3 regions of the Streptomyces flaveolus genome follow, and region 3 is predicted to be linked to each of the others. Evidence: riboswitches for the same ligand, from Rfam matches in the RefSeq annotation. Region 3 holds a riboswitch; each other region holds the start of a gene.
The links. A riboswitch is a leader RNA that binds a small molecule or an ion and turns the genes downstream of it on or off. The one in region 3 is predicted to bind cobalamin.
Positions count from the first base shown of each region.

Region 1: another riboswitch for cobalamin. It lies ahead of ACIRG6_RS32145 (cobalamin biosynthesis protein); the one in region 3 lies ahead of ACIRG6_RS07905 (ABC transporter substrate-binding protein).
Region 2: another riboswitch for cobalamin. It lies ahead of ACIRG6_RS10465 (ribonucleoside-diphosphate reductase subunit alpha); the one in region 3 lies ahead of ACIRG6_RS07905 (ABC transporter substrate-binding protein).

Region 1 covers NZ_JBIWKU010000013.1:178,639-186,534, reverse strand. The annotation lists gene ACIRG6_RS32170 (hypothetical protein) at 1-58, opposite strand, end outside; gene ACIRG6_RS32165 (alpha/beta hydrolase family protein) at 228-1,358, opposite strand; gene ACIRG6_RS32160 (class II aldolase/adducin family protein) at 1,942-2,613, opposite strand; gene ACIRG6_RS32155 (inorganic phosphate transporter) at 2,850-4,103, shown strand; gene ACIRG6_RS32150 (hypothetical protein) at 4,137-4,358, shown strand; cobalamin riboswitch at 4,499-4,646, shown strand; gene ACIRG6_RS32145 (cobalamin biosynthesis protein) at 4,753-5,718, shown strand; gene ACIRG6_RS32140 (cobyric acid synthase) at 5,715-7,223, shown strand; gene cobN (cobaltochelatase subunit CobN) at 7,220-7,896, shown strand, end outside.
Region 2 covers NZ_JBIWKU010000003.1:205,274-213,169, forward strand. The annotation lists gene ACIRG6_RS10450 (DUF3311 domain-containing protein) at 1-248, shown strand, start outside; gene mctP (monocarboxylate uptake permease MctP) at 245-1,873, shown strand; gene ACIRG6_RS10460 (GNAT family N-acetyltransferase) at 1,945-2,451, shown strand; cobalamin riboswitch at 2,504-2,644, shown strand; gene ACIRG6_RS10465 (ribonucleoside-diphosphate reductase subunit alpha) at 2,768-5,149, shown strand; gene ACIRG6_RS10470 (ribonucleotide-diphosphate reductase subunit beta) at 5,149-6,162, shown strand; gene ACIRG6_RS10475 (hypothetical protein) at 6,075-6,344, opposite strand; gene ACIRG6_RS10480 (helix-turn-helix domain-containing protein) at 6,438-7,406, shown strand; gene ACIRG6_RS10485 (bifunctional albaflavenone monooxygenase/terpene synthase) at 7,425-7,896, opposite strand, start outside.
Region 3 covers NZ_JBIWKU010000002.1:564,516-572,411, forward strand. The annotation lists gene ACIRG6_RS07885 (LacI family DNA-binding transcriptional regulator) at 1-849, shown strand, start outside; gene ACIRG6_RS07890 ((2Fe-2S) ferredoxin domain-containing protein) at 880-1,269, opposite strand; gene ACIRG6_RS07895 (ABC transporter ATP-binding protein) at 1,250-2,071, opposite strand; gene ACIRG6_RS07900 (FecCD family ABC transporter permease) at 2,068-3,081, opposite strand; gene ACIRG6_RS07905 (ABC transporter substrate-binding protein) at 3,078-4,130, opposite strand; cobalamin riboswitch at 4,186-4,361, opposite strand; gene ACIRG6_RS07910 (ArsR/SmtB family transcription factor) at 4,777-5,808, opposite strand; gene ACIRG6_RS07915 (MFS transporter) at 5,877-7,094, shown strand; gene ACIRG6_RS07920 (amidase) at 7,150-7,896, opposite strand, start outside.

The DNA.
Region 1 (7,896 bases), on a different contig from region 3:
CCAGGGGTCGCGGACGGACGAGTCGAAGCCTGGAGTCGCGCGGGATACGGGACGTCACGGGTGCAGTCTTCCGGTTGACGGTCCGAAAACCCAAACGGAATGCCCGGGGCGGCGCCGGGGACGGCCCGCGCGGGGCCTCAGCAGGCGGCCCGGGAGGGAAAACCGGCCATCGGCACGGCCCTGAACGGAACCTGAGCGGCGCGCGGCCCGGCGGGCCTCCGCCGGGGTCATACGAGGGGGGTGAGGAAGCGGCGCAGGGTCTCCAGGTAGGAGTCGGGGTCGGCGTTCCACATGGCGCCGTGCGGGGCGTCCCGGACGGTGTGGAGGGAGACCAGACGGGAGTGGGCGTCGGCGAAGCTGCGGGTGAACCGCCAGGGGGCGACCGTGTCGTCGGGGCCGTGGAAGACGAGGGTCGGCACCGTGAGGGCCTCGCGCACGGCCTGGCCGGCGGCGCCGTCGGCGTGCAGTCCGGCGCGGCCCTGCGCGGCGCGGACCGCGAGCGGCAGCAGCACGCCGGGCGTGCGGCGGGCGGCGGCCAGGGCGCGCAGGGTGGTCTCCCAGCTGAGCACCGGGGAGTCCAGGACGAGCCCCGCGATGCGGTCGCGAGCGGCGGAGTGCGCGGCGGTGCGCAGGGCCATGGTGGCGCCGGTGGACCAGCCGAGCAGGACGATCTGGCGGGCGCCGTGGTCGAGGGCGTAGTGGACGGCGGCGTCCAGGTCGTGCCACTCGGTCTCGCCGAAGTGGTGCAGGCCGTCGGGCGAGGGCGGGGCGCCGGCGTCGCCGCGGTAGGCGAGGGCGAGAACCGGGACGTGCCGGCCGTGCAGGGGGGCCATGAGGTTCAGGGCATGTTCCCGGGTGGTGCCGAGGCCGTGCACGGCGATGACCCAGGTGGGACGGGCGCCGGGCACGAACCAGGCCGGGAGCGGGCCGAGTTCGCCGGGGACGTCGACGTCGGTGTAGTCCAGGCCCAGGGCGGTGCCGGGGGTGCCGACGTACAGGTTGGGGGTGAGCCAGGCCCGGTCGCCGGTGTCGAAGGTGCCGTGGGTGACGCTCTCGAGGCGGCGTACGACGGTGTCGGCGCCGTGCTGGGCGGTGCTGAGGACCGGGCCGACGACCGCGTGGGACGCGTCGCCCGCGAGGCCGTAGCGGCCGGGGCGCAGCGCGGCGAGGTCCCGGGTGAGGGTGATCTGCCCGGCGGCGGTGCCGTGGACGGTGAGGCGGGGTTCGGTGGGCAGGGGCCGACCGGGGGGCGCCTTGAGGGCGGCGTCGCTGGCCAGTCGGCCGGCGGCGACGCTCGCTGCGCCGGCCGCCGCCAGGGCTGCGGTGACTGCGGCGGCCGTTGCTGTGACAGTGCGCATGGGGCCAGTCTCCCGGTGGAGTCCGTGGGCGGCCAGCGGGCGGACGACACGGAGTGACGACGCCCGGCCGGGCCCGGGGCCATGGGCCGGCTCGACTGCCGGTACCCCCGAACCCGCCCCGTAACCCCCGGCTCCGCCTCGTCCGGCGAGGACCGGTCGCCGCCCCGCTCCCTGGTCAGGGCACCGCCGACCCGGTCCGGCGGAACAACCGCCGCGGCGTGCCGAGCAGCGGGCGCCCCCGGGCCCAGCGACGGACGCCACACACCACGCCCCTACCCACGCGCCCGCCCGCCGGCCCGGCAGGACGCCCACCGTCGCATCCCCGCCGAGCAGCGGACACTTCCCTGGCCGAGCGGCGGGCGCCGGCACTTCGGGCCCGGCGCGACGGGCGGCGCACACCCGGCGGCCCGCAGCCGCCGAGCACCCGCATCCGGACCTGGCACCGGCGGAGCGGAAGCCGCTCGTCCGGGCCGCCTCCGCAGCCGCCCGTGCGGTCCCCGGCGTGGGCCGGCCCGCCGGGCGCCTGCCCTCCGGGGCGCACGTCACTCGGCGTGACGACGGACGGCTGCCCGGCAGGGGCCCGTCAGGTCGGCTGGCCGTAGCCGCGCAGGCGTTCCGTCACCTCGTCCAGCTGGGCCGGGGTCAGCAGGGACGGGGTGTGGCCGGGGACCGAGGAGGCGGTCAGCCACAGGCGGCACATCCACTCGAGCTGGGCGGTGCGGTCGTAGGCCTGGTCGAGGGTGGTGCCGTAGGTGATCGTGCCGTGGTTGCGCAGGAGGCAGCCGGTGCGGTCGGTGAGGGCGGCCAGCATGTGGCGGGCGAGTTCGTCGGTGCCGTAGGTCGCGTAGGGGGCGACCCTGACGGGGCCGCCGAGCGCGGCGGCCATGTAGTGGACCAGCGGGAGCTCGGGGACGAGCAGCGAGACCGCCGTCGCGTGCACGGCGTGGGTGTGGACGACGGCGCGGGCGTCGGTGGTGCGGTACACGGCGAGGTGCATGGGCAGCTCGCTGGTGGGGACCAGGGTGCCGAGCACCTGCCGGCCGTCGAGGTCGACGCCGGTCACGTCGCCGGGGGCCAGACGGTCGTAGGGCACACCCGAAGGGGTGATCAGCACCGTGTCGCCGATCCGTACCGAGACGTTGCCGGAGGTGCCGACCACGAGCCCGTCGGACACCGTCCGCCGGGCCGTCGCGACGAGCGCCTCCCAGGCCTCGGACTCCCCTGCGGACACCTGTCCGACCCGCGATTCCGTCACAGTTCACGCCTCCCGTCGGGCGTCCCGCACGCCCTGTGCCGCGCCGCGGTCCGGCGCCCCACGGCGATCCTGCCAGGCACGTCTCCGGAGAGCGTCGGCGCGGGCACGCAGCGCAGGCGTTCGCGGAGGTCACGACCCCGTTTCCGGTCACCATGACGCCCGGTCCAGTTCATCTTCCGTTCACCCTGGTTACCTACGTTCGACGCGCCAATGACCTCGAACGATTGCCTGGGTAAATGGAAAGCTTCTCGCTGATCCTCGCGATTGTGGTGGTAACCGCACTCGCGTTCGATTTCACGAACGGTTTCCACGACACCGCGAACGCGATGGCAACGACCATTTCGACCGGTGCACTCAAACCCAAGGTCGCGGTGGCCATGTCCGCCGTGCTGAACCTTGTGGGCGCCTTCCTCTCGGTGGAGGTCGCCAACACGATCTCCAAAGGTCTCGTCGACGAGACCGGCATCCGTCCCGAGGTCATCTTCGCCGCGTTGGTCGGCGCGATCCTCTGGAACCTGCTGACCTGGCTGGTCGGGCTCCCGTCCAGCTCCTCGCACGCCCTCATGGGCGGCCTGATCGGCGCCGCCGTCGCCTCGGCGGGCATCGGCGCCGTCCACGGCGACGTGCTCGTCACCAAGGTGCTCCTGCCGGCCGTCGCCGCCCCGATCGTCGCGGGCGTCGCGGCGATGCTCGCCTCCCGGCTGACGTACTCGCTCGGCCGCAAGGCCGACGGCAAGGCCGCGGAGAAGGGCTACCGCGTCGGGCAGATCGCCTCGGCCGGCCTGGTCTCGCTCGCCCACGGCACCAACGACGCCCAGAAGACGATGGGCATCATCACCCTCGCCCTGATCGCCGGCGGCGCCCTCGCCCCCGGCGCGAACCCGCCGGTGTGGGTCATCCTGTCCGCGGGCCTGGCCATCGCGCTGGGCACCTACCTCGGCGGCTGGCGCATCATCCGCACCATGGGCAAGGGCCTGACCGACCTCCAGCCGCAGCAGGGCTTCGCCGCCCAGACCAGCGCCGCCACGGTCATCCTGGCCTCCTCCCACCTCGGCTTCTCCCTCTCCACCACGCACTCGGTCTCCGGCTCGGTCATGGGCGCGGGCCTCGGCCGCAAGGGCGGCGTGGTCCGCTGGTCCACGGCCACCCGCATGTTCGTCGCCTGGGGCCTGACCCTGCCGGCCGCGGCCCTGGTCGCCGCGCTCGCCGAGTGGGTCTGCGGCTTCGGTGACTGGGGCACGGCGCTCGTCGCGGTCTTCCTGGTCGCCTCCAGCTTCGCGATCTGGCGGATCTCCCGGCGCGAGGTCGTCGACCACACCAACGTCAACGGCGACGACGCGCCGGAGCCCGAGCCGGCCGGCGTGGTGACCACGGCGATCGCCGCCGTGACCCCGCCCCCGGCGGGCGTGAGCGAGGAGCTCACCGCCACCGTCGCGGCCCCGCCCGCCGGCGCCGACACCAAGACCCCGTCGGCCGTCACCACCGTCTGAGCCCGCGTCCGGGTACGAAGGAAGAGAACCGCCATGACAATCGACTGGGCAGCCCTCGGCTCCGTCTTCGGGGTCAGTCTCGTGGCCACCGTGGCTCTGGTGGCCCTGTTCACCCTCGGCATCGTCGGCCTCTCCCGCCAGGAGCGGGCCACCGCCCAGGGCGGCTCCGCGGTGCTCGCGGTCACCGGCGCCTACGCCTGCTTCGCGGCCTGCGCGGCGGCGGTGGCGTACGGGATCTATCTGATCGTCGCCTGACCGGCAGGGCGCACACCGTGCGCGGGGCGCGGGACGGACTCCACCGTCCCGCGCCCCGCTGCTTTTTCCGTGCCGGCGCACACCACCCGTGTGTGGGCCTTCGCACACTCCCCCGCCGCAGGTCAACAGCAAGTTGACGGGTGTTCGCGGGCCGTGGTGGACTGCCGGAGCCATTACGGCGGCAGGAGAGGAAGCCGGTGCGAGTCCGGCGCGGTCCCGCCACTGTCACCGGGGCAGTACGCACGTACGGCCCCGGGAGCCAGGAACTCTCACCGCCGATTTCGTCGAACCAGGGCGTGGACACCCTGAGTGAGGACATATCGCCATGCGCGGCTGCCGTTCCGGGCTCACCAGAGACGCACTTCCGCTGTCCCTTCCCACGGCCGGCTGAGCCGTGCGCGCCGAACGCGTCTTCGCGTACGGCGCCGCCGCCGGCCTTCTCGGCGACCTCCTCCTCGGCGATCCGCGCCGCGGACACCCGGTCGCCGCGTTCGGCCGTGCCGCCGGTGCCGTGGAACGGGTGCTGTGGCGTGACCACCGCGGCTGGGGCGCGCTGCACACCGCCGTGTGCGCCGGTGGCGCCGTCGTCCTCGGAACCGCCGCCACCCGCGCCGTCCGCCGCTCCCCCGCCGCCTTGGTCGCACTGACCGGCGCCGCCGCCTGGGCCGTCGTGGGCGGGACCTCGCTGGCCCGGGAGGCCCGCGCCGTCGGACGGGCGCTGGAGGCCGGGGACGTCGAGGCGGCCCGGGCCCGGCTGCCGCATCTGTGCGGACGGGACCCGCAGGCGCTGGACGCCGACGGGATCGCCCGGGCCGTCGTGGAGTCCGTCGCCGAGAACACCTCCGACGCGGTCGTGGGCGCCCTGGTGTGGGGCGCCGTGGCGGGAGTGCCGGGGCTGCTCGGCTTCCGGGCCGTGAACACGCTGGACGCCATGGTCGGCCACAAGTCCCCCAGGTACCGCCGCTACGGCTGGGCCTCGGCCCGCCTCGACGACCTCGCGGGCTGGCCGGGCGCCCGCCTGACCGCCGCCTTGACCACCGTGGCCGGCGGCGACCCCCGGGGCGCCGTGCGGGCCTGGCGTGCCGACGCCGCGCGGCACCCGAGCCCCAACGCCGGGCCCGTGGAGGCGTCCTTCGCGGGCGCCCTGGGCGTGCGGCTCGGCGGGACGCTCTCGTACGGCGGCCGGGTCGAACACCGGCCGGTGCTCAACGGGGCGGCGGGACGCGCCGTCCGGGCCGGATCCGGCGACATCGAGCGGGCCGTACGGCTGTCCCGGCGCGTGGGCTGGCTGGCGCTGGGCGTGTGCGCGGGCGCGCGGCTGCTCGTCCGCGGGGTCAGCAGGAAGGGACGTACGTCATGAACGGTGGCCTCCTCGTCGCCGGCACCACCTCCGACGCCGGCAAGAGCGTCGTCACCGCCGGGATCTGCCGCTGGCTGGTGCGCCGGGGCGTCAAGGTCGCGCCCTTCAAGGCGCAGAACATGTCGCTCAACTCCTTCGTCACCCGCGAGGGCGCCGAGATCGGGCGGGCGCAGGCCATGCAGGCGCAGGCGTGCCGCGTCGAGCCGACCGCGCTGATGAACCCGGTGCTGCTCAAGCCGGGCGGCGAGCAGAGCAGCCAGGTCGTGCTGCTCGGCAAGCCGGTCGGGGAGATGAGCGCCCGCGGCTACCACGGCGGGCGGCAGCGGCAGTTGCTCGGCACGGTGCTCGACTGCCTGGCCGAGCTGCGGGGCACGTACGACGCGGTGATCTGCGAGGGGGCGGGCAGTCCGGCCGAGATCAACCTGCGCCGCACGGACATCGTGAACATGGGGATCGCCCGGGGCGCCGGGCTCCCGGTCCTCGTCGTCGGCGACATCGACCGCGGGGGCGTCTTCGCGTCCTTCTTCGGCACGGTGGCGCTGCTGTCGCCCGAGGACCAGGCGCTGGTCGCCGGGTTCCTCGTCAACAAGTTCCGGGGCGACGTGTCACTGCTGGAGCCCGGCATCGACATGCTCCGGGGCCTCACCGGGCGGCGGACGTACGGCGTGCTGCCCTTCCGGCACGGGCTCGGGATCGACGAGGAGGACGGGCTGAGGGTCTCGCTGCGCGGGACGGTGCGGGAGTCCGTGGTCGCGCCGCCGGTCGGCGAGGACGTGCTGCGGGTCGCCGTCTGCGCGGTCCCGCTGATGTCCAACTTCACGGACGTCGACGCGCTGGCCGCCGAACCCGGTGTCGTGGTGCGGTTCGTGGACCGGCCGGAGGAGCTGGCCGACGCCGACCTGGTGATCGTGCCGGGGACGCGCGGGACGGTACGGGCGTTGGAGTGGCTGCGGGAGCGGGGGCTCGCGGAGGCGATCGCGCGCCGGGTCGCCGAGGGCCGGCCCGTGCTCGGCGTCTGCGGTGGCTTCCAGCTCCTCGGCGAGCACATCGAGGACGAGGTCGAGTCCCGCGCCGGGCACGTGGACGGGCTCGGACTGCTGCCCGTGCGGGTGCGGTTCGCCCGCGAGAAGACCCTCACGCGGCCCGTCGGCGAGGCCCTCGGCGAGCGCGTCGAGGGGTACGAGATCCACCACGGGGTCGCCGAGGTGACGGGCGGCGTCCCCTTCCTGGACGGCTGCCGGGTCGGCCAGACCTGGGGCACCCACTGGCACGGCTCGCTGGAGTCGGACGGCTTCCGGCGGGCGTTCCTGCGCGAGGTGGCCGCCGCCGCGGGCCGCCGCTTCGTGCCGGCCCCCGACACCTCGTTCGCCGCGCTGCGCGAGGAGCAGCTCGACCGGCTCGGCGACCTGATCGAACAGCACGCGGACACGGACGCGCTGTGGCGGCTCATCGAGTCCGGCGCGCCACAAGGACTGCCCTTCATTCCACCGGGAGCGCCCGCATGAGCACAGTGTTGTTGTTGTCGACCGCCGACACGGACCTCCTGGCGGCCCGTGCGTCGGACGCCGCCTACCGGATCGGCAACCCGACCCGGGTCGACGTCCGGGAGGACCTGCCGGGGCTGGTCGAGGGCGCCGACATCGCCGTCGTACGCCTGCTCGGCGGCAAGCGCGCCTGGGAGGACGGGCTCGCCGCGCTGAAGGCGTCCGGGATTCCGACCGTGCTGCTCGGCGGCGAGAGCGTGCCGGACGCGGAGCTGATGGCCGAGTCGTCGGTGCCGGCCGGTGTGGTGGCGCAGGCGCTGCGCTATCTGGTCGAGGGCGGCCCGGACAACCTCACGCAGCTCGCCGGGTTCCTGTCGGACACGGTGCTGCTGACCGGCGAGGGCTTCGACGAGCCGCGGAAGATGCCGGAGTACGGCGTCCACGGCTCCCGGTCCTTCGTGGAGGGCCGCCCGACGGTCGGCGTGCTCTTCTACCGTGCCCACCAGCTCAGCGGCAACACCGCGTTCGTGGACACGCTGTGCGACGCGATCGAGGCGCGCGGCGCCAACGCGCTGCCCGTGTACTGCGGTTCGCTGCGCGGCGCGGACCCCGCGCTGTACGAGCTGCTGGGCCGGGCCGACGCCCTGGTCGCCACCGTCCTCGCCGCGGGCGGCACCCACGCCTCGCAGGCGTC
Region 2 (7,896 bases), on a different contig from region 3:
CCCCAGAAGTGAGCAGAGGGCCGACGGTGACGCCGGTGCGCGTCGTCATCGCCCTCTGCCTTGTCGCACCGTTCGTCGCCATGCTGTGGGTCGGTTCGTACGCCAAGACCGACCCCACGCTCATCGGCATCCCGTTCTTCTACTGGTACCAGATGGCGTGGGTGCTGATCTCCACCGTGCTGACGGTGATCGCGTACAAGCTCTGGCAGCGTGACCAGCGCGCCCGCCGGGAAGGCGGTGCCCAGTGAACGACGGCGTGAACGGCGTCGCACTCGCCGTCTTCATCTTCTTCTTCGTGCTCGTCACCGCGATGGGCTTCCTGGCCGCCCGCTGGCGCAAGGCCGAGAACGAGCACAGCCTCGACGAATGGGGCCTCGGCGGCCGCTCGTTCGGCACCTGGGTCACCTGGTTCCTGCTGGGCGGCGACCTCTACACGGCGTACACCTTCGTGGCCGTCCCGGCGGCGATCTACGCGGCGGGCGCGTCCGGCTTCTTCGCGGTGCCGTACACGATCCTCGTCTACCCGCTGATCTTCACCTTCCTGCCCCGCCTGTGGTCGGTCTCCCACAAGCACGGCTACGTGACGACCTCGGACTTCGTGCGCGGCCGGTTCGGCTCCAAGGGCCTGTCGCTCGCGGTCGCCGTCACCGGCATCCTCGCCACGATGCCGTACATCGCGCTCCAGCTGGTCGGCATCCAGGCCGTACTGGACGTGATGGGCGTAGGCGGCGGCGAGGACACCAACTGGTTCGTCAAGGACCTGCCGCTGCTGATCGCCTTCGGTGTGCTGGCGGCGTACACCTACTCGTCGGGTCTGCGCGCCCCCGCGCTGATCGCGTTCGTGAAGGACACGCTGATCTACCTCGTGATCGCGGTGGCGATCATCTACATCCCGATCAAGCTGGGCGGCTTCGACGACATCTTCGCCAAGGCGGGCGAGGCGTTCAGCCAGACCAACGAGGCGACCGGGAAGCCGCGCGGCGCGGTGGTGCCGGGCGAGGCGAGCCAGTGGACGTACGCCACGCTGGCGCTCGGTTCGGCGCTCGCGCTCTTCATGTACCCGCACTCGATCACCGCGACGCTGTCCTCCCGCAGCCGTGAGGTGATCCGCCGCAACACCACGATCCTGCCGCTGTACTCCCTGATGCTCGGCCTGCTCGCCCTGCTGGGCTTCATGGCGATCGCGGCCGGGGTCAAGGTGAGCAACGGCCAGCTGGCGATCCCGCAGCTGTTCGAGGACATGTTCCCGGACTGGTTCGCGGGCGTGGCCTTCGCGGCGATCGGCATCGGTGCCCTGGTCCCGGCGGCGATCATGTCGATCGCAGCAGCGAACCTCTTCACCCGCAACATCTACAAGGACTTCATCAAGCCCGACGCCACCCCGGCGCAGGAGACCAAGGTCTCCAAGCTGGTGTCGCTGCTGGTGAAGGTGGGCGCCCTGGTCTTCGTCCTGACGATGGACAAGACGGTCGCGATCAACTTCCAGCTGCTCGGCGGCATCTGGATCCTGCAGACCTTCCCGGCCCTGGTGGGCGGCCTGTTCACCCGCTGGTTCCACCGCTGGGCCCTGCTCGCCGGCTGGGCGGTCGGCATGGTCTACGGCACGGCCGCCGCGTACGGGGTCGCCTCGCCGACGCAGGCGCACTTCGGCGGCTCCTCGAAGGAGATCCCGGGCATCGGCGAGATCGGCTACATCGGTCTCACCGCGTTCGTGCTGAACGTCCTGGTCACCGTGGTCCTGACGTTCGTCCTGAAGGCCGCCAAGGCACCCGACGGCATCGACGAGACCCGGCCGAGCGACTACACGGCGGACGCGGGCGACCCCGGCGTCCAGGTGGAGCTGCCCCCGGCCACCGCGGGCACCTCGCACTGATCCCCCGCGAGCGACGGGCCGTCGGAGAAATCCGGCGGCCCGTCGTCGTGCCCGTCGGGCACACTCGGCCCATGGACTTCGCGATCCGGCCGGCGTCACCCGACGAGTACGGGGCCCTCGGCGACATCACTGCCCACGCCTATCTCCACGACGGCCTCCTCGACTTCGGCGGGAGCGACCCCTACCTCGGCGAACTGCGGAACGCGGCCAAGCGGGCCGCCGCCGCGGAGCTCCTGGTCGCCGCCGCGGACGGCCGCGTCCTCGGCGGCGTGACCTTCGTGCCGTCCGGCGGCCCCATGGCCGACATCGCCCGGCCCGGCGAGGCCGAGATACGCATGCTCGCCGTCGCCCACGACGCGCGGGGACGCGGTGTCGGCGAGGCCCTCGTACGGTCCTGTGTCGACCGCGCGCGGGCCGTCGAGGGCTGCGCACGCGTCGTGCTGTCGACCCAGCGGACCATGCGCACCGCCCACCGGCTCTACGAACGCCTGGGTTTCACCCGCACGCCCGACCGCGACTGGAACCCGCTGCCGGAGCTCGACGACATCACGCTGCTCACCTACCAACTGACGCTCTGACACCGGCGCGGCACAACATCTGGGGGTGCTCGCGGAACCCGGCACAAGATGTATGCTCATGCTCGCTGTCGCCGCAGGGGAATCCGGTGCGAATCCGGAACTGTCCCGCAACGGTGTACTTGTGTGTGTTCGCGTACCCGCGTGAGCGCGCACGGGCTTCAGTCCGAGGACCTGCCGACAGTGCGCCCGGCCGTCCCGGTCCGGGTGCCATGACGTCCGGGCCTCGCGGAATGGGCCGGTGGACGCGACGCCGCGTGCGCTCGTGAGCTGCCCCCGCCCTCCGCCTGGCCCCGTGCCGAGCGAGGGAGTGCCCCACGTGACCATCGCGCCAGCCGACCCGGTCTCAGCGTCCGCTGCGACGGCTTCTGCGACCCCCGTGACCGAGGAAGCCGACGGACCCGGTGCCGCCCTGCTGCGGACCCTGACCGACCTCACCGCCGACCTCCCCGACGCCGACCCCGGCCGGGTCGCCGCCGCCGCACTGCGCGGCCGGTCCGCGCGGGCCGACGAGGCGGAGCTGCGGGAGCTGGCCACGGAGGCCGCGGCCGGCCTGATCTCGGAGGACCCGGTCTACTCCCGGCTGGCCGCCCGGCTGCTGACCATCGGCATCCGCGCCGAGGCCGCCTCCCAGGGCGTCACCTCCTTCACCGAGTCCGTCGCCACCGGCCACCGCGAGGGACTGATCGCCGACCGCACCGCCGGGTTCGTACGGCTGCACGCGGCCCGCCTGGACGCGCTGACCGACCCGGCCGCCGACGACCGCTTCGGCTACTTCGGGCTGCGCACGCTGTACAGCCGCTACCTGCTCCGGCACCCGCTCACCCGCAAGGTCGTCGAGACCCCCCAGCACTTCCTGCTGCGCGTGGCCGCCGGGCTCGCGGAGGACGACACACTCCGCTCGGTGGACGAGGTCGCCGCGCTCTACGGGCTGATGAGCCGCCTGGACTACCTGCCCTCCTCCCCCACCCTCTTCAACTCCGGCACCCGGCACGCCCAGATGTCGTCCTGCTACCTCCTCGACTCCCCCAAGGACGAGCTGGACTCCCTCTACGACCGCCTCCACCAGGTCGCCCGCCTCTCCAAGCACGCCGGCGGCATCGGCATCGCCTACTCCCGCGTGCGCGCCCGGGGTTCGCTGATCCGCGGCACCAACGGGCACTCCAACGGCATCGTCCCGTTCCTGAAGACGCTGGACGCCTCGGTCTCCGCGGTGAACCAGGGCGGCCGGCGCAAGGGCGCGGCGGCGGTCTACCTGGAGACCTGGCACGCCGACATCGAGGAGTTCCTGGAGCTGCGGGACAACACGGGCGAGGACGCCCGCCGCACGCACAACCTGAACCTCGCCCACTGGATCCCGGACGAGTTCATGCGCCGGGTGGACGCGGACGGACCCTGGTCGCTGTTCTCGCCCTCGGACGTGCCGGAGCTGGTCGACCTGTGGGGCGCGGAGTTCGACGCGGCCTACCGGGAGGCCGAGGCGAAGGGCCTGGCCAGGAAGACCCTCCCGGCCCGTGAGCTGTACGGCCGCATGATGCGCACCCTCGCGCAGACCGGCAACGGCTGGATGACCTTCAAGGACACCGCCAACCGCACCGCCAACCAGACTGCCGAGCCGGGCCACACCGTCCACTCCTCCAACCTCTGCACGGAGATCCTGGAGGTCACCGACGACGGGGAGACCGCGGTCTGCAACCTCGGGTCGGTCAACCTGGGCGCCTTCGTGACCGGCGGCGACATCGACTGGGAACGGCTGGACGCCACCGTCCGCACCGCCGTCACCTTCCTGGACCGGGTCGTCGACATCAACTTCTACCCGACCGAGCAGGCGGGCCGGTCCAACGCCCGCTGGCGCCCGGTCGGCCTCGGCGCGATGGGCCTGCAGGACGTCTTCTTCCAGCTGCGCCTGCCCTTCGACTCCCCCGAGGCCAGGGACCTGTCCACCCGCATCGCCGAGCGGATCATGCTCGCCGCGTACGAGACGTCCGCCGACCTCGCCGAGCGGAACGGTCCGCTGCCGGCCTGGGAGAAGACCCGTACCGCCCGGGGCGTGCTGCACCCCGACCACTACGACGTCCGGGCGGCCTGGCCGGAGCGCTGGGCTGCCCTGCGCGAGCGCATCGCGACGACCGGGCTGCGCAACTCGCTGCTCCTCGCGATCGCGCCGACCGCCACGATCGCCTCCATCGCGGGCGTCTACGAGTGCATCGAGCCGCAGGTGTCCAACCTGTTCAAGCGCGAGACGCTGTCCGGCGAGTTCCTCCAGGTCAACTCGTACCTGGTCGACGACCTCAAGCGGCTGGGCGTGTGGGACGCCCGCACCCGTGAGGCGCTGCGCGAGGCGAACGGCTCGGTGCAGGACTTCGCGTGGATCCCCGAGGACGTGCGCGCGCTGTACCGCACCGCCTGGGAGATCCCGCAGCGCGCCCTGATCGACATGGCCGCCGCCCGCACCCCGTACCTCGACCAGGCCCAGTCGCTGAACCTGTTCCTGGAGACGCCGACCATCGGGAAGCTCTCCTCGATGTACGCGTACGCCTGGAAGCAGGGCCTGAAGACCACGTACTACCTGCGCTCCCGCCCGGCGACCCGCATCGCCCGCGCCGCCGGCCGGGCCACCGTGCCCGTGCAGGCCGCCCCGGACCCCGAAGCGGTCGCCTGCTCCCTGGAAAACCCCGAGTCCTGCGAGGCCTGCCAGTGATGAACGACACCACGAAGAACCTGCTCGACCCGGGCTTCGAACTGACTCTCCGCCCCATGCGCTACCCGGACTTCTACGAGCGCTACCGGGACGCCATCAAGAACACCTGGCACGTGGAGGAGGTCGACCTCCACTCGGACGTCGCCGACCTCGCGAAGCTCAGCCCCGAGGAGCAGCACCTCATCGGACGGCTCGTGGCCTTCTTCGCGACGGGCGACTCGATCGTCGCGAACAACCTGGTGCTGACCCTCTACAAGCACATCAACTCCCCCGAGGCGCGGCTGTACCTGAGCCGGCAGCTGTTCGAGGAGGCCGTCCACGTCCAGTTCTATCTGACGCTCCTCGACACCTACCTGCCCGACCCGGACGACCGCGCCGCCGCCTTCGCGGCCGTGGAGAACATCCCCTCGATCCGGGAGAAGGCCGAGTTCTGCTTCCGGTGGATGGACTCGGTCGAGTCGATCGACCGCCTGGAGACCAGGTCCGACCGCCGCCGCTTCCTGCTCAACCTCATCTGCTTCGCCGCGTGCATCGAGGGCCTGTTCTTCTACGGCGCCTTCGCCTACGTGTACTGGTTCCGCAGCCGGGGCCTGCTGCACGGCCTGGCCACCGGCACCAACTGGGTGTTCCGCGACGAGACGATGCACATGTCGTTCGCCTTCGACGTGGTCGACACCGTCCGCAAGGAGGAGCCGGACCTCTTCGACGACGAGCTGCGGCAGCAGGTCACCGACATGCTGCGGGAGGCCGTCGAGGCCGAGCTGCAGTTCGCGCGCGACCTGTGCGGTGACGGCCTCCCGGGCATGAACACCGACTCGATGCGGCAGTACCTGGAGTGCGTGGCCGATCAGCGTCTGACGCGGCTCGGCTTCGCCCCGGTGTACGGCTCCGAGAACCCCTTCTCCTTCATGGAGCTCCAGGGCGTTCAGGAGTTGACCAACTTCTTCGAGCGTCGTCCCTCGGCGTACCAGGTGGCGGTGGAGGGCACCGTCGACCTGGACGAGGACTTCTGAGTCTCCCTCCGTGGGACGGACTCCCGGTCCTCCAGGTTCTCCCGGTCCTCCTGGGCCTCCCTGATCTGCCGATCGATGCGCCGGTCGCGCACGATGCCGATCACCGAGGGGAGGACCATGAGGACCAGGAGTCCGAAGGTCAGGAGCATTCCGATCAGGGCTTCTGTCTGGTCTGCGTTCATAGACACCACTGTCGCGCTCCAGACTCCTTACCGTGAGTGGCAGGACTGCCGTAGGGCCTCGATTTCCTGCCACTTTCGAGGCACACTGACGGCATGCTGAAGAACGTGGCCGCCGTTCTGCTGGACGGCGCACATCCCTTCGAACTCGGCGTGGTCTGCGAGGTCTTCGGCGTCGACCGCAGCGACGACGGGCTGCCCGTGTACGACTTCGCGGTGGTGTCCGCGGAGGGCCCGACGCTGGGCACCCACGTCGGGGGGCTCACCGTCTCGACGCCGTACGGGCTGGACCGGCTCGACGAGGCCGACCTGATCACCGTGCCGGCCGGGAGCGACTACGCCCGCCGCGTGTATCCGCCCGCGCTGCTGGACGCCCTGCGGCGGGCCGTGGACCGGGGGGCGCGGGTGCTGAGCGTCTGCTCGGGGGTCTTCGTGCTCGGCGCCGCGGGGCTGCTGGAGGGGCGGCGGTGCGCGGTGCACTGGCACCACGCCGACGAGCTGACCCGGCAGTACCCGGGGGCGCGGGTCGAGGCGGACGTGCTCTACGTCGACGAGGACCCGGTGATCACCTCCGCCGGCACCGCCGCCGGGATCGACGCCTGTCTGCACATCGTGCGCAAGGAGCAGGGCCCGGAGGTCGCCAACAAGATCGCCCGGCGCATGGTCGTACCGCCCCACCGGGACGGCGGTCAGGCGCAGTACATCGAGCGGCCGCTGCCCCGCTCCTCCTGCGACACCGTCGGCGAGGTGCTGTCCTGGATGGAACAGCACCTCGACCAGGAGGTCACCGTCGAGCAGCTCGCGGCGCGGGCGCACATGTCGCCGCGCACCTTCGCCCGCCGCTTCCAGCAGGAGACGGGCACGACTCCCTACCGCTGGATCCTGCGCCAGCGCGTGCTGCTGGCCCAGCGGCTGCTGGAGGCGACGGACGAGACGATGGACGCGGTGGCCTGGCGCGCCGGCTTCGGTACGGCGGCGGCCCTGAGACACCAGTTCGTCCGGGCTCTCGGCACCACCCCGCACGCCTACCGGCGCGCCTTCGGGGGCCCCGAGGCCGCCGCCTGAGACGCGTCCCCGTCGTGCTCACCTCGCCACGGGCCGGACCAGCAGGTCGTGGGGACGCAGCGTGATGCCGACGCGCACGGCGTCGTTCGAGCCCGCCACCTGCTCGAAGCGGTACCTGGTCGCGAGTGCCGCCGTGATCAGCGTCAGCTGGGCCATGGAGAAGTGGTCGCTGGGGCACTTGCGATTGCCCACGCTGAACGGCCGCATGGCGTATTTCGGCAGTTCCGTCACGCGTTCCGGAAGCCATCGGTCCGGGTCGAACTCCAGGTTGCGGGCGTACGACTTCGGGTCGCGCTGGATTGCGTACGGACTGTAGATGATGTCCGCCCCGGCCGGAATGCGATAGCCACCGAGTTCCGTCTCGACCACGGCGCGCCGCGTCAATACCCATACGGCGGGACGCAAACGCATGGCCTCCACGATGACATTGCCGGTGTGCGTGAGCTTGCGGACGTCCTCGAATGCCACAGGGCGCCCACCGGTGACCGCT
Region 3 (7,896 bases):
ATCGGTGTCCTCGTGCCGCGACTGTCCGAGATCGTGATGGCCACGATCTACGAAGGCGCCGAGGAGGCCGCGTCGGCGCACGGCCTGTCGGCGTTCGTCACGAACACGCACGACGATCCTGCCCTCCAACAGGAGCGGATCGCCATGGTGCTGGCCCGCCGTGTCGACGGTGTGATCATCGGCGATGCGCACCTGGACGGCGCCGCCCTCACCCTGCCCGCCCTGCGGACCACCCCCTTCGTCCTCGTCAACCGCCGCACCGATGCCGGGCACACCTCCGTCACCTGTGACGACCGGCTGGGGGGCCGGCTGGTCGCCGAGCATCTGCTGAATCTGGGGCACACCCGCGTCGGCGTCATCGCCGGAGAACCCTTCGCCAGCACCGGAGCGGACCGGGCCCAGGGGTTCGTCGAGTACTACCGGGAGGCGGGCGTGCCGCTGCCGGCACAGCGTGTCGTGCACTCGGCCTTCGACACGGCCGGCGGACGCCGCGCCGCGTTCCACCTGCTCACCACGTCACAGGACCGGCCGACCGCCCTCTTCGCCGTGAACGACTTCGCGGCCATCGGAGCCGCGGGCGCCGCCCGTGACCTCGGACTGCGACTCGGGCGCGACCTCGCACTGGCCGGCTACAACGACACGCCCCTGGCGGCGGAACTTCCCGTGCCGCTCACCAGCGTTCACTCCCCCGTGGCCGAGCAGGGTCGCCGGGCCGTCGACCTGCTGATACGCCGCATCGCGGGGCAGGACATCCAGTCCGAGACCCTCACGCCCCGTCTCGTGGTGCGGGAGTCCACGGGTGTGGCCGTACCACCGCACGCTGCCCGTGGGCGGCAAGCACCCGGCTGACCACCACGTGACCGGATCGGCTTTCCGCACTCAGCGTGCTCTGCGGGGTGGCGTGAAGACGTAGAGGTCGAGGATGTCGGGGCAGGGGGCGGTGCCGGGACCGCCGGCCCGGACCCAGGCGGCGATGTCCTCCGTGGCGCCGGGGTCGTTGACGAGGCCGAGCCAGACGGGGCGGGCCCCTGCGGCGCGGGCCGCGGCGGAGGGCTGGACGACGATCACGTTGGCGTGTTCGCACACGTCGAGGCAGTCGGAGACGCGGACGGGCACCTCCTCGGCGAGGCGCGCGAGTTGCCGGTCGTGATCCACACCGGTGACTTTCGAAGTGCCGCAGCAGCAGTCCCGGCAGACGACGACGCGGCACGGTGCCGGTCCGGCGGCGGTGCGGTCCGTGTCAGCCGCTTCAGGGCGCTGTCGAGGCATCGCTCGTCCCACCCCCTTTCCGGGGAGATTCTTCCCGGGCGGCCGGGCGCAGGAAGCGGATCACAGGGTGGCCGGGGTCGTGGGTGACCTCGGCGTGGACGCCGTAGACCTGGGCGATGAGGGTGGGTGTGAGGACCTCGGCCGGGGTGCCCTCGGTGACCGCGCGGCCGTCGCGGAGGACGAGGACACGGTCGCAGTACATCGCGGCGAGGTTGAGATCGTGCAGGGCGATCACGGTGGTGACGGGCAGGCTCGCGATCAGTTCCAGGAGGTCGAGCTGGTGCTGGATGTCGAGGTGGTTGGTGGGTTCGTCGAGGAGGAGTTCACGGGGTTCCTGGGCGAGGGCACGAGCGATCTGGGTCCGCTGGCGTTCGCCGCCGGAGAGGCTGTGCCAGGACTGACCGGCCCGGTCGGTCAGTCCGGTGCGCAGCAGGGCCTGGGTGACGGCTTCCGCGTCCGCCGCCGTCGGCGGGGTCCAGGCTCGGCGGTGTGGGATGCGGCCGAGGGCGACGACGTCCCGGATGGTCAGTTCGGTCTGGGTGTGGGCGTGCTGCTCGACGGTGGCGATCCGGCGGGCGGCGGATCGGCGGCCGACCTCGGTGAGCGGGCGCCCGTCCAGGGTCACGACTCCGGCACTGGGCGCCAGGAGCCCGGACAGCAGCCTCAACAGCGTCGTCTTGCCCGAGCCGTTGGGGCCGAGCAAGCCGACGGTCTCGCCGGGGCGCAGGGTGAGGGTGACGCCGTCGACGACGACCTTGTCGCCGGTGCGCCGTACGACGCGGTCCGCGTGCAGGCTGCTCATGCCCTTCTCCGTCCGCGGTAGAGGACGGCCACGAACGCCGGCACGCCGATGAGGGACGTCACCACGCCCACGGGAACCTCCTGGGGGTCGAGAACGGTGCGGGCGACGGTGTCCACCCAGACCAGGAAGACGGCTCCGGTCAACGCCGTCACCGGGAGCAGGCGGGCGTGCCCGGAGCCGGTGAGGGCACGGGTGGCGTGCGGGAGGACGAGGCCGACGAAGCCGATCGCGCCGGCGCAGCTGACCAGGGCGGCGGTGAGGAGCGCGGTCAGGGAGAGAAGGACCAGGCGGGTGCGGGCGACCTGGACCCCGAGTCCGGCGGCGGCCTCGTCGCCGAAGGCGAACGCGTCGAGCGTACGGGCGTACCCGAGGCAGATGACGAGGACCACGGCCAGGGCGACGGCGCAGAGCAGTACCTGTCCCCAGTCGGCACCGGTGAGCGAGCCGAGCAGCCAGAAGAGCACGCCTCGGGTCGTCTCCGCGTCCGCCGAGGTGAGGACGATGAACGAGGTCAGCGCGGAGAACAGCTGCATGGCCGCCACCCCGGACAGCACGACCCAGTCGGTGCTGCCGCCGAGGGTGTGGCTGAGCAGCAGCACCAGGCCGAAGGAGAGCAGGGCCCCGAGGAAGGCGCCTGCCGACAGGGACACCGCTCCCCCGCCGACGCCCAGCACGACCACGGCGACCGCTCCCGTGGACGCGCCCGAGGAGACCCCGAGGACGAAGGGGTCGGCGAGCGGGTTGCGCAGCAGCGACTGCATGACCGTGCCGCACACCGCGAGTCCGGCCCCGCATACGGCGGCGAGCAGGGTGCGCGGCATCCGCAGGTTCCACACGATTCCGTCCCGCAGCGGCGCCAAGGTGCTCTCACCGAGGCCGAGATGGGCCGCGACGGCGGCCCACACGTCGCCGGTGGAGATGTCGGCCGGTCCGATCGTCACGGCCACGGCGATCGACGCGATCAGCGCCGCCAGGCCGCCGCCGGTCAGCAGCAGGCTGCGGGTGCTCACTTGGCGAGCCCGAAGTCGCGCAGCCCGGCCGCGACCTTCTCGATCCCCTCGATCGTCCGGACGGACGGATTCATCGCCTGCCCGCTGAGCAGGACGTACCGCTTCTTCCTCACCGCGGTGAGATTGCGGGTGGCGGGGTCGGTCTCCAGGAAGCGGATCTTCGCCTCGGCCGTCTCGGCGGTCTGCTGCTTTCGGGTCAGGTCGCCGATCACGATGACGTCGGGGTCGCGGTCGGCGACGGTCTCCCAGTTGATCTGGGGCCATTCGTCATGGGTGTCGGCGAAGGCGTTCTTCGCGCCGACCGCGCGGGTGATGGCGCCGGGCGCGCCGCAGCAGCCGGCCAGGTAGGGCGACTGGGAGTTGGCGAACCAGTACATGAGGGAGACGTCCGAGGCGCCCAGTCCCGCGGTGGCCGTGCTCACCCGCTGCCGCAGGTCCGCGACGAGCTTCTCGCCGCGCTCCTCGACGCCGAACACGCGGGCCAGGTCGCGTATCTCGCCGTAGACGGTTTCCAGGGTGAGCGGCTCGCTGCGCGATCCGTCGCCGCCGCTGTCGTTGTCCTTGCCCGCCGAGCAGTCGGACGGGGATACGTAGGTGGGCACGCCGAGCTTCTCGAACTGGTCGCGGGTGGCGACCCCGCCCTTGCCGAGGGTGGACACGAACGAGGCGGTGACGAGGTCGGGTTCGGCGTCCAGGACCTTCTCGAAGGAGGGGTTGTTGTCGGCGAGCCGGGGCACGGTCGCGTTCGCCTTCTCCAGGCCCTTCATCACCGGGTCGGTCCAGGTGGCCGTACCGGCCATGCGGTCGGCGAGGCCGAGGGAGAGCAGGATCTCGGTGGTGCCCTGGTTGAGGGATACGGCCCGCTTCGGGGCCGACTTCAGGGTGACCTTGTGGCCGCAGTTGTCGAGGGTGACCGGGTAGCCGGCGGCAGAGGTCCTCTCCGGCTTCGCGTCGTCGTCGCCGGAGGAGCCGCAGGCGGTGAGCAGCAGGGCGGACGAGAGGAGAAGGGCCGGAGTGCGGTGAAGGGCGGGGCTGCGGAGCACGGGCATGCCTTTGGGGTCGGGGCTCGTACGCGGAGCCTGGCCTACGGACGTTCCTCCACGCCGGGGTGCGGAGGTGCCAGCAGGTCTTCGGACTCGGGTTCGTCCGGTCGGGGCGCCTTCCCGGTCTCCCAGTGGCGTAGTGCCCCGCCCGTCCCCCTCACCGCTGCGCGTCAGTTCCGGATTCGCACCGGATTCCCTGGCCTCGGGTGTGGCTCGACTGGCCCGATGAGGCTATCAAGTCCGCCGTCGGGCCGGACCGTGCGATCGGTCACGGCGTGAAAGGGGTACCGAAGAACCGCATGTTCGCCGCCCGCGACTCGGTGCAGTCGACGAGCTCGTCGACGCTCCCTGGATCACCGCCCCGTCGTCGAACCCTCGCCCGGCGTCTGCCCCGGCCTGCCCGGACGGCCACGGATCGCGCACACCACCGGGGGCTGGCCATGTCGGAGGCGCCGCCCCCGGCCCCTCCCGGGACGAAGCGCGCGGCGACGAAGCTGCCCGCCCCGGAGAACGACGTGCCCGACTCCGACCTGACGATCCCGCCCCGGCTGGTCGTCCGGGGCAGCACGACACCGGAGGTGCGGGTCCGAGCAGGAGCTCACGCTGCGGCGCGTGAGCGTCCGGTCGAGGGACGGAACTCCTCGGTCCAGCCTCACGGCGTTCGTACGGGCGGGCTCCCGGCCTTTCGCTGTTCCGGCTCCCCGCCTTCGTCGGTGCCCGCCCCCGATGCCTTCACCAGCACCTCCCCGGCCGCCGTACGGACGTACAGCACCGACCGCCCGGACCTTCGCCGCTGCACCAGGCCCGCCTCCAGCAGCACCCGCAGATGCCCGCCCACCGATCCCAGGCCCCTCCCGGTGACGGCGACCAGCTGGGTCGTACTCATGGGAGTCCCGAGCAGCACCAGCAGTCCCGCCCGCGCGGTACCCATGAGCGCCCCGAGGGCGGCCGGTACCGGCCGGCGGTCGTGGTCGTCGGCCAGCACGCCGAGACACGGGTAGACGACGGCGTACCGTTCCTGCCCCTCCCACGACACCCAACTGGTCCTCGGCGTGACCGGCATGAACAGCAGGTCGGCCCCCGCGGCGATCTCCCGTGGCGGACGGGCGTTCGGGTTGACCTGGAGGCGGCTCTCCCCGATCCACCGCGCCCCCGGCTTCAGCGAGTCCAGCACGGCCGCCCAGCCGCCCTGGCTCACCTGCGCCATGCGGGCGACCATGTCGGCCTCCAGGATGCGCCGCCGGCGCTCCCAGTACGGCCGTACGGTCTCGTCCCAGACGTACGTCAGGAGCACGGTCGCCCGCTCGGGCAGGTCGTCCCGCTCCAGCACGGCGGGGAGCGGGCCGCCGAGAGACACTCCGAGGTCGGCCCGGGCCTGCCGGGCCGGGGTCGCCCGCACCCGGGTCACGGTCTCCTCGAAGCTCTCGCCGATGCACGAGGTGGGGCAGAAGAAGTCGGCGATCCAGGAGGTGCCGAGTGCCGCCCGCACGAGCGGGGCGGCCACCGGGTCGGCGGCGAGGCGCGCGCGGTAACCGGGCAGGTGCGTGTGCAGCCAGGCCTCCTCGCCCTGGTGGGCACCGGTCCCCGCGTGCAGCAGTTTCAGGCTCGCGAACGTCTCGGCGAACGGCGAGAGCACGAACCGGCTGCGGGCGAGGGTGTCGGTGCCGATCTGCCACAAGCCCATACGTACGACCTTTCGCGTGTCGGCGAAACAGTACACACGCCGCCCCGGCCGATCCGAGACTTCGACGCATGCGCAGCTACCGCTCCCTGTTCCGCACCCCGGAGTTCACTCCGTTCCTGCTTTCCTTCGCCGCCTTCGCCGCGGCCCAGACGATCGGCGGCCTGGCCCTCGGCACGCTGGTGTTCCGGGCCACCGGCTCCCCGTTCCTGTCGGCGGTGAGCATGTTCGGGCCGCAGCTCGCGCAGTTGCTGGGGGGTGTGTTCCTGCTCTCGGGCGCCGACCGCCTGCCCCCACGGGCGGTCCTGTCCGGTCTCGGTCTCGCCTTCGCGGCCGGTACGGCGGTGCTGGCGTTGCCCGGTCTGCCCGTCCGGGCGGTCTTCGCCGTCGTACTGCTGCAGGGCCTGGTCGCGTCGCTGGGCGGTGGGGTGCGTGGGGGGCTGATGAACGAGATCCTGTCCAAGGACGGCTATGTCCTCGGTCGTTCGGTGTACAACATGCTCTGGGGCCTGATGCAGATGGCCGGTTTCGCGACGGGCGGCGCTCTGCTGGTGCTCCTGTCCCCCCGTGCCTGCCTGCTGCTCGCGGCGGCGGTGTACGTCGTGTCGGCGCTCGTCACCCACCTGGGTCTCACGGCCCGGCCGCCACGCTCCTCGGGCCGCCCGTCCGTCTCGGCGACCTGGCGCACCAACGCCTTCCTGTGGTCCTCACGCTCCCGTCGTCTGACGTACCTCGGTCTGTGGGTTCCCAACGGCCTGATCGTCGGCGGCGATTCGCTCTACGTCTCCTACGCCCCCGAAGCCGCCGGCACGCTGTACGCGTTCGGGGCGCTCGGCATGTTCGTGGGGGACATGGCGGTGGGCCGTCTGGTGCCGGCCACGGTGCGCCGCCGTCTCGCGACCCCCTTGCGCCTGCTGCTGGCCGTCCCTTACTTGTTCTTCGTCCTGCGGCCGGGAGTGGCGCTGTCGGCCGTGGCGGTCACCGTCGCCTCCGTCGGCTTCGCCGCGAGCCTGGTCCTGCAGGAACGCCTGATGAAGCTCACCCCGGACGACCTTGCGGGCCAGGCTCTCGGCCTGCACGCCACCGGCATGACGGCGCTGCAGGGCGTCGGCGCCGTCCTCGCGGGCACCCTGGCCCAACTCACGTCACCGGCCGCGGCGATGACGCTGATGGCGGCCGCATCCGTCACCGTGACCCTGGCCCTCGCGGCGCTGGGCCGGCACGAGGAACGACGGCCGGCCGTCGCCGATACACGTCCGGGCGTCCTGTCGGAGACCCCGACAGAGTAGGTTCCGACTTCACAGGGTCTTGCCCGGCCGGACGAAGGCGCTGCGAGCGCCCTGGTCAGTGGCCCGCGTGGTCCCCTGCCCACACCATGGGGGTCCGGCCCGACCACGGGCTCGCCTGTTCGAGTTGCCCGGCGAGGCGGTAGAGACGGCCTTCGCGGCCGTATCCGGCGGCGAACTGCATGCCGATCGGGAGCCCCGTCCCTGCGTCGGCCGTCAGGGGCACGGACATGGCGGGCGTGCCCGCTGTGTTGAACGGCATGGTGAACGGCGAGCGGTCGAGGACGCGACGCATCCAGCCGAGCCCGTCCAGCGCCTCTGCGCCGTCGGCACAGGTACCCAAGGACACGGGAAGCTCCGGCAAGGTCGGAGTGAGCAGCATGTCGTGGACATCGAAGTACCGTGCCAGGCTCCGGGCCACCCGGTTGCGGATCGTGAGAGCGGTGACGAACTCGGCGCCGCCGACCCGCTGCCCGTAGTGGTAGCCGGCGAGGGTCACCGGTTCGAGGGTCGAGGAGTCGACGGGCCGGTCGAAGGCGTCGGCCAGCTCGTCGACCGAGGCCGCCAGGTTCGCCGTGAACAGGCGGGCGTGGGCGAGCACGAACTCCTCCCAGCCGACCCCGAGGTCGACCGTGACCTCCTCCACCCGGTGGCCGAGGGATTCGAGCAGCCGCACGGTGCGCGAGAGCGCGTCGGACACCGGTGTGGTGGTGCGGCGTCCGCCCCATGCCCGGGTGAGGACACCGATCCGCAAGGAGCCCGGATGGCGGGCGACTTCCTCCGCGTACGGCCGGGACGGCTGCTG